DNA from 2 places in the Paraburkholderia sp. PAMB 6770 genome. Region 1 is predicted to be linked to the other one. Evidence: predicted binding sites of a transcription regulator. Region 1 holds the regulator's gene; the other holds the start of a gene.

The links. Region 1 encodes LexA, which represses DNA repair genes until DNA is damaged. Its sites were predicted from a motif close to ACTGTATNNNNATACAGT; they were not measured.
Region 2: the regulator LexA is predicted to act here: its motif matches at 1,659-1,676, upstream of AC3AP7_RS03085 (PA0069 family radical SAM protein).

The regions. Positions count from the first base shown of each region.
Region 1 covers NZ_CM173238.1:2,025,778-2,029,182, forward strand. Annotated here, with positions in the region: gene AC3AP7_RS09205 (asparaginase) at 1-930, opposite strand, end outside; gene lexA (transcriptional repressor LexA) at 1,058-1,708, shown strand; partial or broken gene AC3AP7_RS09215 (hypothetical protein) at 1,925-2,122, shown strand; gene AC3AP7_RS09220 (DUF2939 domain-containing protein) at 2,252-2,917, shown strand; gene AC3AP7_RS09225 (universal stress protein) at 3,033-3,405, opposite strand, start outside.
Region 2 covers NZ_CM173238.1:646,721-650,125, forward strand. Annotated here, with positions in the region: gene AC3AP7_RS03075 (D-amino acid dehydrogenase) at 1-926, opposite strand, end outside; gene AC3AP7_RS03080 (Lrp/AsnC ligand binding domain-containing protein) at 1,129-1,617, shown strand; gene AC3AP7_RS03085 (PA0069 family radical SAM protein) at 1,856-2,989, shown strand; gene AC3AP7_RS03090 (NINE protein) at 3,002-3,405, opposite strand, start outside.

The DNA.
Region 1 (3,405 bases):
GAAGCCGAGCGCATCGTCGGGCGCCGCGCCGTTGCGCATCACGTGGCCCGATCCGACACGCGACGCGCGCACCACCGCGACGCCCGCCTTCGCCGCTTCGGCCAGCGCCTGCTGCACGGTAGCGTGAATCGAGCCGTTGCCTGTGCCGGCGACGACGATGCCGCGCACGCCCGCGGCGACAAGCGCATCGACCGCGACGCGCGACGCCCCCGCATAGCTCGTGACGACCTCGACGGCCGGCCAGTCGTCGCCGGCCGCGAACCCGCCCGGGAGCGGATGCGCGCGCACGACCCCGCGCTGGAACTCGACGCGGCCATCCTGCACCCAGCCGAGCGCGCCGACCTCGGGCGACTGGAACGCGTCCACCGCATAGGTGCTGACCTTGACGACGTCGCGCGCGCTGTGAATGCGGTTGTTGAACGCCACCAGCACGCCCTGTCCGGCGGCCGCGGCGCTCGCCGCGACCGTCACCGCGTTCAGCAGGTTCAGCGGGCCGTCGGCCGACAGCGCGGTGGACGGCCGCATCGCCGCGGTCAGCACCACCGGCTTGCGGGTGTGCACGGTGAGGTGCAGCAGGTAAGCGGTTTCTTCGAGCGTATCGGTGCCGTGCGTGATCACGATGGCGTCGATCGCGTCATCCGCCGCGAGCGCGTTCACCCGCGCGGCGAGCAGCGTCCACAGCGCGAGCGCCACGTCCTTGCTGTCGACGCTCGCGACCTGCTCGGGCGCGATCCGCGCGACGCCGGCAAGCGCCGGCACCGCGTCGAGGAGCTGGTTGACGCCGACCACGCCGGCCTGGTAGCCCGCGGTATGGGTCGCGTCGGCCGCGGAGCCGGCGATCGTGCCGCCGGTGGCCAGCACCGCGATGCGCGGCAGGACGCGCGCCGGCGCGGCGGCGTGCGTGGAAGCGGTGGAAGGCGAGGTAGTCATGGCGGCGATTGTAATCGATGCGAGACGGGCCGCGGCACGCTCTGGCGCCGGGGACTTCACGTAACACTTGAAAAGTGCCCGATACTGTATAAAAATACAGTCACCTGTCTATCCATACAGTGGCGCCATGACCAAACTCACCGCACGACAGCAGCAGGTTTTCGATCTGATCCGCCGCGCGATCGAGCGCACGGGCTTTCCGCCCACCCGCGCCGAAATAGCCGCGGAACTCGGCTTCAGCTCGGCGAACTCGGCGGAGGAACATCTGCGCGCGCTCGCGCGCAAGGGCGTGATCGAGCTCGCGGCCGGCGCTTCGCGCGGCATCCGGCTGCTGGCCGGGCAGGACGACGCGCCGCACCAGCTGACGCTGCCGCATGCGGCGCTGCTGCAACTGTCGCTGCCGCTGATCGGCCGCGTCGCGGCGGGCAGCCCGATCCTCGCGCAGGAGCACATCGCGCAGCACTACGCATGCGACCCGGCGCTGTTCTCGAGCAAGCCCGACTACCTGCTGAAAGTCCGCGGGCTGTCGATGCGCGACGCCGGCATCTTCGACGGCGACCTGCTCGCCGTGCAGCGGCGCAGCGAGGCAAAAGACGGGCAGATCATCGTTGCGCGCCTCGGCGACGACGTCACCGTGAAGCGTCTGAAGCGCCGCACGAACGGCATCGAACTGATTGCCGAGAACCCCGATTACGAAAACATCTTCGTCGAGGCCGGCAGTGCAGATTTCGCGCTCGAAGGCATTGCGGTGGGGCTGATCCGTCCCACCGAATTCTGAACCGTCTGAAGAACCGTCTGAACCCTGTCTGAATCCCGTCTGGAGAAACGCATGGAACGCCTTGCCCGCCTGCTGCCCTTTCGCCAGTTCGGCCGTCTGCGTCACCTGCGCGGCGTCGTGCCGTGCGCGCCGCTCGACGCCGGCCCGCCCAGCGGCTCGCTGTTCGATCCGGCGCCCGCGGCCCACCCAGACCGCAGCGTATCGGGCGCACCGCGCACCCCGCCGTCTGCCTTGCCAGCTTTCGCACGCGTGTCGCTGAATGCCGGGCTCCATATGGCGGAGCCGGCGCGCCGCGCGCCGGTGCGCGTGTACCATGGACCGTCGCGCGTCATCATGGTCGGCACGCTGGACGCCGTATGCCGCATGATCGACCGCTGCATTGCAGAGGAAAGCGCGGGCGTCGCGAGCCGCTAACGGACTCCATCACCGCACGCGCCCACCTCGGCCCCGCGTCTGGCCACGTGCCTGACCCTGTGCCTGACCCTGTGTCTGGCTCCGTGTCTGGCTCTACACCTGGCCTCACTTTCTGGAGCGCGCCGTACGATGCCGGTTTCAACCTCAGTTTCACCCGCGGTTTCCACCTCGGCCGCAACCCGAGTCTCACCCCGCGCCAGCCGCGGCTCCACGAAGCCGTTCATTGCGGTTCTCATCGTTGTCGCGCTGGTCGCGATACTGGGTTACGGCTATGCCTCCCCCTATGTCGCGCTCAACCGTCTGAAGCAGGCCGCCGACGCGCGCGATGCGCAAACCGTCAGCGAATACGTGGACTACCCCGCGCTGCGCGAGAGCCTGAAGGAGCAGATCGCGGGCCTCATGACGCGTCGCGTGCACGGCAGCGGCAATCCGTTCGCGGCGCTGGGCGCGATGATCGGCATTGCACTGGTCGGGCCGCTGGTCGATGCCTACGCGACGCCTGCCGGCGTCGCGGCGTTGCTCAACGGCATGCCGCCGAGCGGCAACCCGCAGCAGCGGCCGCCGGACACGGCCCCTTCCGCGGCTGCAGACGCCACGCCAGGCACTGCGGCTACCGGCGCCGCGTCCGTCCCGTCTGAGCCATCTGCGCCGCCGCACACGCACGCGGGCTATCGCAGCCTGAATGAATTCGTCGTCACCTACCAGCATGGCGTGGGCGACGCACGCTACCGCGCGATCTTGCATCGCGAGGGGTGGTTCACCTGGAAGCTGGCGGCCGTCGAACTGGGCGACTAGGCCAAACCCGTCGATCCAAACAACAGCCTAAACAACGGCCCCAACACGGGCCCAGGCAACGGTCCACGCGAGAACGAGAGACCCGCAAGGGCCCAGCCGCGGAGCCGCGCGAGAATCAGGCTGCAGCCTCGGCGGCGGCCTGTTGCTGCTCCTGCGCGGACGAGCACGCCACGAGGATGCTGCACGAAACGCGGTCGAGCAATGGCGTGTTGCCCGCGCCCATCCACCAGCGCGACAGCCCGGTGCGGCAACGGTGCCCGACGACGACGAGGTCCACCTGCAGCTCGCTGGACAGATTCGCAATTTCGTCGATCGGATGACCAAACGCGAAATGCCCCTGCGCCCGCACGCCGCGCTCGGTCAGCCAGTCGACACCCTCCTGCAGGATGTCGCGCGCGGCTTTCTCGAAGCTGCCGCAGGCCACGTCCGTCAGCAGTCCGGCGCTTTGCGCGATGCTCGACCGCATGTCCACCACGGACAGCAGATGC
Region 2 (3,405 bases), 1.4 Mb from region 1:
CGGATCCGTTCGTCGAAGCGCGTGATGGCGATCTTGTACGTCTCGTCCAGCACGGTCGACACGGGCGCCGCATGCGGATTGACGATCGGCGCGGTGATCGAGTAGCCCTTGAGAGGGTAGACCGGAATCCGCACGAGATCCGCCAGCAGCGACGTCGAGTACGAGCCCAGCGCAACGACGAACGCATCCGCGCGCACCAGTTCGCCGCCGCACTGCACGCCGGCGATGCGACCCGCCGTCGACGCGAGCGCGTCGATCGGCGTGTTGTAGCGGAACCGGACGCCGAGTTGCGCCGCCAGCGCGGCGAGCCTCGTCGTGAACATCTGGCAGTCGCCGGTTTCGTCGCCCGGCAGCCGCAATCCGCCGGTCAGCTTGTGCGATACCGCGGCGAGCGCGGGCTCCGCGCGGCCGAGTTCGGCGGCCGACAGCAGCTCGAACGGCACGTTCGCGTCCTTCAGCACGGCAATGTCCTTCGCCGCGCCGTCGAACTGCTGCTGCGTGCGGAACACCTGAAGCGTGCCGCCGGCGCGGCCCTCGTACTGGATGCCCGTATCGGCGCGCAGCGCCTGCAGACAGTCGCGGCTGTACTCGGCAAGCCGCACCATGCGCGCCTTGTTGATCGCGTAGCGCCCGGCCGTGCAGTTCTGCAGCATCTGCCACATCCATTGCAGCTGGAACGTCGTGCCGTCGAGGCGAACCGCGAGCGGCGCATGCTTCTGGAACATCCACTTGACGGCCTTCAGCGGCACCCCGGGCGCGGCCCACGGCGACGCGTAGCCCGGCGAAATCTGGCCGGCGTTCGCGAAGCTGGTTTCGAGCGCCGGGCCGGCTTCGCGATCGATGACGATCACTTCGTGTCCCGCGCGCGCGAGGTAATACGCGCTCGTCACGCCGACGACGCCACTGCCCAAAACGACGACTCGCATAGCTGCTCCAGAGAGGTTTTTTGCGGGCTGACGGATGCACCGGCCGCTTTCGCCCGCGAGGGCCAGGCCATCGCGACACAAAACCGTCGCGAAACGTCGGTGAAATGCGTTTTACCCAGTGTTAACCGCTATGGTATTGACTGTCATCTAGGTTTTGTTATTGTATTTTCTTGATTTTCAGTAAAAACATTTAGAGGAATGCATGCGAACCCAACGTCAACCCGTCCGCACGCTCGACAAGCTCGACCGCAAGATCCTGCGGCTGCTGCAGCAAGACGGCCGCATGGCGATGAAAGACCTCGCGGAGCAAGTCGGCCTGTCGGTGACGCCGTGCATCGAACGCGTGAAGCGCATGGAGCGCGACGGCGTGATCATGGGCTATCACGCGCGTGTCAATCCGGCGGAGCTCGGCGCGGCGCTGCTGGTATTCGTCGAGATCACGCTCGATCACAAGAGCGGCAACATGTTCGACCAGTTCCGGCGCGAGGTGCAAAAGATTCCCGAGGTGCTCGAATGTCATCTGGTGTCGGGCGACTTCGACTACCTGATCAAGGCGCGGATCGGCGAAATGGCCGACTACCGCAAACTGCTCGGCGACATCCTGCTGCAGTTGCCCGGCGCGGTGCAGTCGAAAAGCTATGTGGTGATGGAGGAGATCAAGGAATCGCTCACGATCGACGTCGGCGAATGAGTCGCGCGGGCATAAGCAGGGGCTCGACAAAGGCCGCCAATACTGTATATTTATACAGTATTGGCGGCGGTTTTTTTGCCGTTTTGCTGCCTTGCTGCTTTGTCGTTATGTCGCTTTAGCCGGGTTGCGCGGGGTAGCGTCCGTCCGCCCGGCCGTCGCGGCGGAGGCTGCCACGGCTGGGCTGTCGCGCCGCTGGCGGCACCGGCCGAGCGCCTGCCTTACCCTGTCTGGATGTCCCGTGACCGATTTCGACGCCGAGTATCCGCTTGCCCCGCCCGCGCCCCGCAAGGGACGCGGGGCGGTGACCAATCTGCAGGGGCGCTACGAACCCGACCAGCGCGAGGCGGTCGACGACGGCTGGACCCACGAGAGCAGCAACGGCGATGACGACGAGCCTGCGGTGCTGCGCACGCAGGTGTTCGAGGAGCGCGCGAAAAGCATCCTCAACCGCAACGCGTCGCCGGACATCCCGTTCGACGTATCGCTGAACCCGTACCGGGGATGCGAGCACGGCTGCATCTATTGTTTCGCGCGGCCCACGCACAGCTATCTCGGGCTGTCGCCCGGGCTCGACTTCGAGAGCCGTATCTACGCGAAGGTCAACGCGCCGGAACTGCTCGCGCAGACGCTCGCAAGGCGCACCTATGTCCCGGAGCCGATCGCGCTCGGCGTGAATACCGATGCGTGGCAGCCGGTCGAGCGTGAGTTGCGGATCACCCGCCGGGTCATCGAGGTGCTGCATGCGCACGGGCACCCGTTTGCGGCGATCACGAAATCGTCGTTGATCGAACGCGACCTGGATCTGCTCGCGCCGATGGCCGCGCGCGGCCAGTTCATGGCCGCCGTCACGATCACGACGCTCGATGCGGCAATCGCCCGTTCGCTGGAGCCCCGCGCGGCGGCGCCGGCGCGCCGGCTACGCACGATCCGCGCGTTGAGCGAGGCGGGGATTCCGGTAGGAGTCAGCGTTGCGCCGGTCATCCCGTTCGTTACCGAGCCCGACTTCGAGCGGGTGCTCGAGGCGTGCGCGCAGGCGGGGGCGACGAGCGCCAGCTACATTGTGCTGCGCTTGCCGTGGGAGGTGGCGCCGCTGTTTCAGGACTGGCTGCGCGCGCACTTCCCGGATCGCGCGGAGCGCGTGATGAGCCGTGTGCGCGACATGCGCGGCGGCAAGGACTACGATGCGCGCTTTGCGACGCGGATGAAAGGCGAAGGCTTGTGGTCGGACTTGCTGAAGCAGCGCTTCGCGCAGGTGTGCCGCAGGCTGGGTCTGAACCGCCGGCAGTATGGCATGCTCGACATGTCGCTGTTCAGGCGGCCGGACCCGCCGCCCGCGCCCCGGCCCGGTGACGCGCAACTGACGCTTTTCTAGCCGCGGGGGGCGCTATCGAGCGGCGGTGGCGGCGGGCTGCTGGGCCTCGAAATAGGTCATGACGGTTACCGCGAGACCGCCCATCAGCAGCATCGCACCGATGAAAAGGGAAAATATCACCACGAAGATCACCGCCCAGCCGGAGCGGCTGCGTCGCGACAGGTGAGGATTGAACTGCGCGTCCCACCTCGCGTCCGGGCGCAGCCCGTAAGCGATCGCCGCGATGAAGGCGGCGAATAGCGAGATCGCCCCGGGTATCGCGAGCGCCCAGCCGAGCAGCGACGCGCGGTCGCTGGCGATCAGCAGCAGCACGCCGGGAATGCCGGCCAGCATCGTGACGCACAGGTGCAGCCAGCCGAACGGGTCGCGCGGACCGTACAGGTAGAAGCGGTGCGCACCCAGGCTGCCGGTGAAGA